One region of the Streptomyces sp. NPDC100445 genome, then DNA from elsewhere that is predicted to be linked to it. Evidence: riboswitches for the same ligand, from Rfam matches in the RefSeq annotation. Region 1 holds a riboswitch; the other holds the start of a gene.

Evidence for each region. A riboswitch is a leader RNA that binds a small molecule or an ion and turns the genes downstream of it on or off. The one in region 1 is predicted to bind S-adenosylmethionine.
Region 2: linked by a shared signal. The riboswitch ahead of ACIQVT_RS07965 (aminotransferase class V-fold PLP-dependent enzyme) and the one ahead of thrC (threonine synthase) in region 1 are both predicted to bind S-adenosylmethionine.

What each region holds. Positions count from the first base shown of each region.
Region 1 is NZ_JBIVZV010000005.1:137,260-142,117, reverse strand. Features, by position in the region: gene ACIQVT_RS14765 (MoaD/ThiS family protein) at 260-535, opposite strand; gene thrC (threonine synthase) at 532-1,815, opposite strand; SAM riboswitch class I at 1,833-1,988, opposite strand; gene ACIQVT_RS14755 (glucosyl-3-phosphoglycerate synthase) at 2,143-3,087, shown strand; gene ACIQVT_RS14750 (trehalose-6-phosphate synthase) at 3,162-4,607, shown strand.
Region 2 is NZ_JBIVZV010000002.1:577,738-582,595, forward strand. Features, by position in the region: gene ACIQVT_RS07955 (cytochrome bc complex cytochrome b subunit) at 1-1,293, shown strand, start outside; gene trpD (anthranilate phosphoribosyltransferase) at 1,415-2,479, shown strand; SAM riboswitch class IV at 2,555-2,671, shown strand; gene ACIQVT_RS07965 (aminotransferase class V-fold PLP-dependent enzyme) at 2,849-4,210, shown strand; gene ACIQVT_RS07970 (Lrp/AsnC family transcriptional regulator) at 4,237-4,518, opposite strand; gene ACIQVT_RS07975 (rhomboid family intramembrane serine protease) at 4,515-4,858, opposite strand, start outside.

The DNA.
Region 1 (4,858 bases):
TGTGGCGAGAATTCATCCGACTTCAGGGCAAGTCGGGCCCCACGAAGGGAACAAAAGCCGCGGAACACCCCAGCACTTTGGCTGTTTCTAGTCGGGCGCGCGGAACGGAATCCCGGAAGGCCGACCCGTGGACGGCGACCGTGTTCCCCAACTCTACCGCGCTCAATCACACAGAATTGCCCCCTCCGCTTCTCTTACGGAGAGGGCAATGTCATGAACGACGCGTAACCGGCGTTACCGAAGGTAATGATGCGGCGGTTCAGCCGCCGGCGACCGCCGGAATGATCGAGACGCCGGCACCGTCCGGCGTGGCGGTCTGGAGGCCCTGTTCGAAGCGGACGTCGTCGTCGTTCACGTACACGTTGACGAACCGCCGCAGCTTCCCCTGGTCGTCCAGGACCCGGGCGGCGATCCCCGCGTGGTTCTTCTCCAGGTCGGCGATGACCTCGGCGAGGGTCGTGCCCTCGGCGGCGACCTCGGCCGAGCCGCCGGTGTAGGTGCGCAGGATGGTGGGGATGCGAACGGTCACGCTCATGCGAGGCCAGCCTCTCGGAAGGAGTCCAGGGTCGGGCGGATGGTGGCGGTGAGGCCGGTCCCGGCCACCGCGTCCAGGGTCTTCAGGCCGTCGCCGGTGTTGAGGACGACGGTGGTCTTCGCCGGGTCCAGCACGCCGTTCTCGATCAGCTTGCGGGTGACGCCCACGGTGACGCCGCCGGCGGTCTCCGCGAAGATGCCCTCGGTCCGCGCCAGCAGCCGGATCGCGTCCACGATCTGCTCGTCGGTGACGTCCTCCACGGCACCGCCGGTGCGGCGCGCGATGTCCAGGACGTACGGGCCGTCGGCCGGGTTGCCGATGGCGAGCGACTTGGCGATGGTGTCCGGCTTCTGCGGGCGTACGACGTCGTGCCCGGCCTTGAAGGCGGCGGACACCGGCGAACAGCCCTCGGCCTGGGCGCCGAAGATGCGGTACGGCCGGTCCTCGACCAGTCCGAGCGCGATCAGCTCCCGGAGCCCCTTGTCGATCTTCGTGAGCTGGGAGCCGGAGGCGATCGGGACCACGATCTGGTCCGGCAGCCGCCAGCCGAGCTGCTCGCAGATCTCGTACGCGAGGGTCTTGGAGCCCTCCGCGTAGTACGGCCGCAGGTTGACGTTGACGAAGCCCCAGCCCTCGCCGGCCGAGTCGCCGATCAGCTCGGAGCAGAAGCGGTTCACGTCGTCGTAGTTGCCCTCGATGCCGACCAGCTCACCGCCGTAGACGGCGGCCATGACGACCTTGGCCTGTTCCAGGTCGTGCGGGATGAACACGCAGGAGCGCAGGCCGGCCCGGGCGGCGGCGGCGCCGACCGCGCCGGCCAGGTTGCCCGTGGAGGAGCAGGACAGGGTGGTGAAACCGAAGGCGCGGGCGGCCTCCAGTGCCTGGGCGACGACCCGGTCCTTGAAGGAGTGCGTCGGGTTGCCGGAGTCGTCCTTCACATACAGCCCGCCGGTCACGCCCAGCTCGCGCGCCAGGTTGTCGGCCCTGACCAGCTCGGTCCAGCCCGGGTTCAGGTTGGGCTTGCCGGCGACGTCCGCGGGGACGGGCAGCAGGGGTGCGTAGCGCCAGATGTTCGCGGGTCCCGCCTCGATGCGGCGGCGCAGCTCTTCGGTGTCGTGGGCGGAGAAGTCGTAGGCGATCTCCAGCGGCCCGAAACACTCCTCGCAGGCGAAGACCGGGCCGAGCGGGACGCGGTGGCCGCACTCGCGGCAGCTCAGGGCGGTGGCGGGGCCGAGGTCGACGGTGGAACCGCTGGTGCTTGCAACTGTCTGCACAGCCATGGAGGCGAGGCCCTTTCTCCTCATCTTCCTCACGACGCACTTCGCCGTGAGACGGATTTGGCACCTTCCCTAGCCGGGAGCCTCGCGCAGCGATCAGAGCTGATCTACGAGAACCGACTGGAGGGTTGCCGGGGCTTCATCGGGCCGTGTCCCTCTGCCCCTCTGGATGAGCAATATGTGGTTGTGGACGCGGGCGACCCCCGACATGCGATGGTCACCGGCGTTGTCCAAGACTGTAACCGAAGGCCAGGACAGTTGAGATAGTCGTCCGTACCGCGAGATGGATCACACCCTGTGTGTGGTCGTGACAGTGAGGAGCCGCAGACCGTGCTGGAAGAAGTCGAGCGCTGGCTGGCCGACCGCTCCTGGTCCGTGACCGACCGACCGCTCCACCGGATCCTGGCCGCCAAGCAGCGCACCGGCCAGACGATCAGCGTCGTGCTGCCCGCGCTCGACGAGGAGGAGACCGTCGGCGACATCGTCGCGGTCATCCGCCACGACCTCGTGGAGCAGATACCGCTGGTCGACGAGATCGTCGTCGTCGACTCCGGCTCCACCGACCGCACCGCGCAGGTCGCCGCGCGCGCCGGCGCCCGGGTCGTCCACCGCGACGACATCCTGCCCCGCATCCCCGCCGTCCCCGGCAAGGGCGAGGTGCTGTGGCGCTCGCTGCTGGTGACCGGCGGGGACATCGTCTGCTTCATCGACGCGGACCTGCGCGAGTTCTCCTCCGACTTCGTCTCGGGGATCGTCGGCCCGCTGCTCACCGACCCCGGAGTCGACCTGGTCAAGGCGATGTACGACCGCCCGCTCGGCGGCGCGGCCGGACAGGGCGGCCGGGTCACCGAGCTGATGGCCCGCCCGCTGCTCAACATGCACTGGCCGCAGCTGGCCGGCTTCGTGCAGCCGCTGGGCGGCGAGTACGCGGCCCGCCGCTCCCTGCTGGAGCAGCTGCCGTTCCCCGTCGGCTACGGCGTGGAGCTGGGGATGCTGGTGGACGCGCTGCACCTGGTCGGCCTGGACGCGCTGGCCCAGGTCGACGTGGGTGTGCGCCTCCACCGCCACCAGGACGGGCAGGCCCTGGGCCGGATGGCCGCCGCGATCTACCGCACCGCGCAGCTCCGGCTGGCCCGCGGGCACCTGGTGCGGCCCGCGCTGACCCAGTTCGAGCGGGGCGCGGACGGGTTCGAGCCGCGCACCTACTCGGTGGACACCGAGGAACGGCCGCCCATGGTGGAGATCGCCGAGTACGCCGAGCGGAAGGTGGCGTGAACGGGCCGTATACGGTCCCCTTCCGGGACGGACCGTACGTTTGAGCGTTTCCGGGCCGGGCTAGGTTGAGGCGTATGGCTTCCTCGCACGGCGCTGCTGAACAGGCTCAGGTGCTGGTCGCGTCCAATCGCGGCCCGGTTTCGTATCAGATCGACGAGGGGGGCTCGCTGCACGCCCGGCGGGGCGGTGGCGGGCTCGTCTCCGGCCTGTCGGCCATCGGGTCCGACGCGGACTCCGTGTGGGTGTGCGCCGCGCTCGGCGACGGCGACCGGGAGGCGGTGCGGCGCGCGGACGGTGGGCTGCTGCCGGCCGCGGACACCGGCGGGCAGCGGGTGCGGATGCTCGACATCGACCCGGCGGTGCACGCCGAGGCCTACAACGACATCGCCAACTCGGTGCTCTGGTTCGTCCACCACATGCTCTACCAGACCCCGCTGGAGCCGGTCTTCGACGCGGAGTTCCGGCGGCACTGGGCGTCCTACCGCGCCTACAACCAGGCGTTCGCCGAGGCGCTGGCCGAGGAGGCCGCCGAGGGCGCCGCGGTGCTGATCCAGGACTACCACCTGGCCCTCGCCCCGCGCATGCTCCGCGAACTCCGCCCCGACCTGCGCATCGGCCACTTCTCGCACACCCCGTGGGCGCCGCCGGACTACTTCCGGCTGCTGCCCGACGACATCGCCGCCGAGCTGCTCGGCGGCATCCTGGGCGCGGACCGGGCGGCGTTCCTCACCCGGCGGTGGGCGGACGCCTTCACCGCCTGCTGCCAGGTGGTCCTCGGTGCCGACGCCCCCGCCGGCACCCGGATCGGGGTGCACGGCCTCGGCGCGGACGCGGACTTCCTGCGGACGCGGGCCCACCGGGACGACGTGGCCGAGCGGATGGCGGCGCTGCGCGAGGAGATCGGCCCGGGCCCGGACGGGACGGCGCGCCGGACGATCGTGCGGGTCGACCGCACCGAGCTGTCCAAGAACATCGTGCGCGGCCTGCTGGCCTACCGGCAGCTGCTCGACGACCACCCCGAATGGCGGGAGAAGGTCGTCCACGTGGCCTTCGCCTACCCGTCCCGGCAGGACCTCGCCGTGTACCGCGAGTACACCGCCGAGGTGCGGCGGGTCGCGGACGACATCAACGAGCGGTACGGCACGGCGGGCTGGACGCCGGTCGTGCTGCACGTGAAGGACGACTTCGCGCGTTCCCTGGCCGCCTACCGGCTGGCCGACGTGGCCCTGGTGAACCCCATCCGCGACGGCATGAACCTGGTCGCCAAGGAGGTCCCGGTGGTCTCCGACGAGGGCTGCGCGCTGGTGCTGTCGCGGGAGGCGGGGGCGTACGAGGAGCTGGGCGAGGACGCGATCGTGGTGAACCCGTACGACATCGGGGGGACGGCGGACGCGCTGCACACGGCCCTGAGCGTACCGGCGGCCGAGCGGGCGGAGCGGTCCAAGCGCCTGGCCGCGGCGGCGACCGCGCTCCCCCCGGCCCGCTGGTTCCTGGACCAACTGAACGCCCTACGCGACTGACACCGCCACCGGGCCGGCCGGGCCCCTGGGTCCGGCCGGCCCGGCGCCCGGGGAGCCCGCCGGCCGCCGGCCGCTGTTGCGCGGCACGCCGGACCCGACCGAAGCGGCGAGCCACGCAGCCGCCCGGCCGCGAACCGGACCCGTCGGGGCGGCTGCCCCACCGAGCCGACCGCCCGACGCCCCCGGCCCGGCGCCCTTCGAAGCCCCCTGGTGTGCGGCACACCGGTCCCGACCGGAGCGGTGACCCGCGA
Region 2 (4,858 bases), on a different contig from region 1:
CAGATCCACCACTGGGCGGCGGTCGTCTTCCTCGCCGGCATGTTCGTGCACATGATGCGCGTGTTCTTCACCGGCGCGTTCCGCAAGCCGCGTGAGATCAACTGGCTGTTCGGCTTCCTGCTGTTCGTCCTCGGCATGTTCACCGGCTTCACCGGTTACTCCCTGCCGGACGACCTGCTCTCGGGCACCGGTGTCCGCTTCACCCAGGGCGCGATCCTGTCCGTGCCGATCGTCGGCACGTACATCTCGATGTTCCTGTTCGGCGGCGAGTTCCCCGGCCACGACTTCGTGGCCCGGTTCTACTCGATCCACATCCTGCTGCTGCCGGGCATCATGCTCGGCCTGATGGTGGCGCACCTGATCCTGGTCTTCTACCACAAGCACACGCAGTTCGCGGGCCCCGGCCGGAACAACAAGAACGTCGTCGGCATGCCGCTGCTGCCGGTCTACATGGCCAAGGCCGGTGGGTTCTTCTTCCTGGTGTTCGGCTTCATCGCCCTCATCGCCGGCATCGCGTCCATCAACCCGATCTGGGCGATGGGCCCCTACCGGCCGGACCAGGTCTCCACGGGCGCCCAGCCCGACTGGTACATGGGCTTCGCCGAGGGTCTCGTCCGCGCCATGCCGGGCTGGGAGATCAACTTCTGGGGCCACACGCTGGTCCTGGGCGTGTTCGTCCCGCTGGTGCTGTTCGGCCTGTTCCTCGCGGTGATCGCGCTGTACCCGTTCATCGAGTCCTGGATCACCGGTGACAAGCGCGAGCACCACATCCTGGACCGGCCGCGCAACGCCCCGACCCGCACCGCCTTCGGCGCCGCCTGGGTCGCCGGCTACGTGATCATGCTGATCGGTGGCGGCAACGACATCATCGCCACCCACTTCCACCTGTCGATCAACGCGGTCACCTGGTTCGTCCGGATCGCGTTCTTCGCCGGGCCGGTGCTCACGTTCATCGCCACCCGCCGGATCTGCCTCGGCCTCCAGCGCCGCGACCGCGACAAGGTGCTGCACGGCCGCGAGACCGGCATCATCAAGCGGCTGCCGCACGGCGAGTTCATCGAGGTGCACGAGCCGCTCAGCCAGGAGCAGCTGCACACGCTGACCGCGCACGAGCAGTACCGGCCCGCCGAGATCGGTCCGACGACCGACGAGAACGGCGTCGAGCGCAAGGTCGGCTCCTCCCAGAAGCTGCGGGTGAAGCTCTCCAACGCCTACTACGGCGAGGACAGCCAGATCCCGAAGCCGACCGTCGAGGAGTTCAAGGAGATCACGAGCGGCCACGGCCACCACTGATCCCCCCGTCGCCACACCACGCAGAAGGGCCCCGTCCGCCTCGCGGACGGGGCCCTTCGCGGTGCCCGCGGCTGGATAGGGTGGGGGGCGACGGAGCAGGACTGTGTACGAGGAGCGGCTGATGAGCGCTGTGACCCCCGCTGGAGGCGACACCACGGCGGACCGCTCCTGGCCCGTCCTCCTGAACGGGCTGCTCCAGGGCCAGGACCTGGCCGCCGACGACACCGCGTGGGCGATGGACCGCATCATGCGCGGCGAGGCGACCGACGCCCAGATCGCCGGCTTCGCGGTGGCGCTGCGGGCGAAGGGGCAGACGGTCCAGGAGATCACCGGCCTGGTCCGCACGATGTACGAGCACGCGCACGTCATCGAGGTGCCCGGCCGCACCGTCGACATCGTCGGCACGGGCGGCGACGGGGCCCGGACGGTGAACATCTCCACCATGTCCTCGCTGGTCGTGGCCGGCACGGGCGCGAAGGTCGTCAAGCACGGCAACCGGGCCGCGTCCTCGGCGTCCGGCTCCTCCGACGTGCTGGAGAAGCTCGGCGTCAACCTCGACCTGACCCCGCGCCGGGTCGTGGAGGTCGCGGAGGAGGCCGGCATCACCTTCTGCTTCGCGGTGAAGTTCCACCCGGCGCTGCGCCACGTGGGCGCGGCTCGCGGGCAGCTGGGCATCCGGACCGTGTTCAACCTGCTCGGCCCGCTGACCAACCCGGCGCGGGTGCGGGCCCAGGCGGTCGGCGTCGCCGTCGCGCACGAGGCCCCGATCGTCGCGGGCGTCCTCGCCGAACGCGGCAACTCCTCCCTCGTCTTCCGCGGCGACGACGGCCTGGACGAGCTGACGACGACGGCCACCTCCCGGGTGTGGGTGGTCCGCGACGGCCGGGTCCGCGAGGAGTCCTTCGACCCCCGTGACGCCGGCCTCGACCTGGTCCCGGTGGAGGCGCTGCGCGGCGGCGACCCGGCCCACAACGCCGAGGTGGCCCGCCGCCTCCTCGACGGGGAGCGGGGGCCCGTACGGGACGCCGTCCTGCTGAACTCGGCGGCCGCCCTGGTGGCCCTGGAGCCGACGGACGCGTCGCTCACCGAGCAGCTCCGCGCGGGCATGGCGAAGGCCGCGGAGTCGGTCGACTCGGGCGCGGCCCGGCGGGTGCTGGAGCGCTGGGTGGCGGCCAGCAACGCCTGACCGCACCGCGGTGTCGTCCCGCGATCCGGACACGGGTTGCGGGGCGACGATCAGTTCGCGTACTTTCTTGCACCAGGTCATGAGTGACAGTCATGAGGCCCCGGCCGACTGTCCGGCAACCCTCCGTCCGTGGCGGGGTGCCCCGGGTGAAGACCAGGCCGTGGACAGCAAGGTCCGCGGCAAGCGCGGATCCCTCGCACACTCCCGGCAGTGTGGGACCAGGGATCCTGGTCGTCGAGGAGCCTCCCGTGAGTCAGCGAATGCGCTAGGGCCGCAGAGCCCCGCCTCCGCATCCCCCTGTCACCCCACCGACGCTCGAGCACGTCCGCTCGCCCGGTGGCTTCCACCTGCCTTAACGGGAGTCCAGCCATGTCCGTCTCCACCCCCGCCGCCGACCGGTCCCTCCACGCCCCGCTGCCCGTGCTGGGCGCCGACGTCACCGTCCCGCTCGTCACCGGCGGCGAGGTCGCCTACGCCGCGCTCGACTACGCGGCCAGCGCCCCCGCCCTCCAGCGGGTGTGGGACGACGTCGCGGCCTACGCCCCGTACTACGGCAGCGTGCACCGGGGTGCCGGCTACCTCTCGCAGCTCTCCACCGACCTGTTCGAGAACGCCCGCAGGACCGTCGGCGAGTTCCTCGGCTGCCGCCCGGACGACCAGGTCGTCTTCACCCGTTCGACCACCGACTCCCTCAACCTGCTGGCGCGCGCGGTCCCGGACGGCTGCCAGGTCTTCGTCTTCGAGACCGAGCACCACGCCTCCCTGCTGCCCTGGCGGGACGCCCGGGTGACCTACCTCGACGCCCCGCGCACCCCGCGGCAGGCCCTGGAGACCCTGGAGCGGGCCCTCGCCGACCGCGACCCCCACGGCCCGGCCCTGGTGTGCGTCACCGGCGCCTCCAACGTCACCGGCGAGCTGTGGCCGGTGCGCGAGCTGGCCGCCGCCGCGCACGCCCACGGCGCCCGCATCGTCCTGGACGCCGCCCAGCTGGCCCCCCACCACCCGGTGGACGTCCGCGACCTCGACGTCGACTGGGTCGCCTTCTCCGGCCACAAGCTGTACGCCCCGTTCGGCTCCGGCGTCCTGGCCGGCCGCGCCGACTGGCTCCGGGCGGCCGACCCGTACCTCGCGGGCGGCGGCGCCAGCCGCCGGGTGACCCGGCGGCAGGACGGCGGGGTGGCCGTGGAGTGGCACGACAGCGCCGCCCGCCACGAGGCCGGCTCCCCGAACGTGATCGGCGCCTATTCCATCGCCGCCGCGTGCAAGGCCCTCACCGAGGCCGGCTGGGACACCCTGGTCGCCCGCGAGGAGCACCTGATCCGCACGGTCCGCGAGGGCCTCGCCGACGTCCCGGAGGTCAGGATCCTCTCCCTGTTCGGCGACGACGCCCCGCGCGTCGGTGTCCTGTCCTTCGTCGTCGAGGGCTGGAACAGCTCGCACTTCGCCGCCGCCCTCTCCGCCGAGTACGGCATCGGCGTCCGCGACGGCCTGTTCTGCGCCCACCCCCTGGTCCGCACCCTGCTGGGCACCGACCCGCAGACCCAGGGGGAGTGCGGCGCCCCGGAGGCGGCCCCGGGCGAGAAGTCGCTGAACGCCGTCCGGGTCAGCTTCGGCGCCGGCACCCCCGACGAGCACGTCGAGCGCTTCGTGGCCGCCGTGCGCGAGCTGGTGCGGGACGGGGCCCGCTGGCGCTACCGCACGGAGGACGGCCGCTGCGTCCCGGCGGTCTGAGCCCGGCGCGATCCGAACGAGAGGGCCTAGTTGTCGAGGCCGATCGCGAAGGCGGCTTCCAGGTCGTGCTGGGAGTAGGTGCGGAACGCGACGTGCGTGTCGGTGGCCTCGACGCCGGGGATCTTGCTGATCCGGCCGGGGATGATCTCGGCGAGGTCCTCGTGCTGCCCGACCCGGACCATGGCGATCAGGTCGTAGGTGCCGGTGACCGAGAAGACCTCGCTGACGCTCTCCAGCGCGGCGATGCGCTCCGCGATCTCGGGGATCCGGTCCACGCTGGTCTTGATCAGGACGATCGCGGTGATCACGGCTGTGTCTCTCCCTCGGTGACCGGAGCTGGTGCGGCCCTCACTCTAGTCGCCCGCCCGTCGGCCACCGCCGCGCCGGGACCGCCCGCGCGGCGGTGGCCGCGTCCGTAGCGCGCCCACGCGTAGCAGAACCCCAGGCCGAACCCGACCAGGTGCGCGAGGTAGGCCACCCCGGGCCCGTCGGAGGCCCGCCCCGCCGCGAACCACTGGAGCGCCGCCCAGAACGGCAGCACCACCCACGCCGGGAAGCGCAGCGGCAGGAAGAACAGGAACGGCAGGAGACTGGTCACCCGGGCGCGGGGGAACAGGTAGAGCAAGGCTCCGAGGACCGCCGAGATCG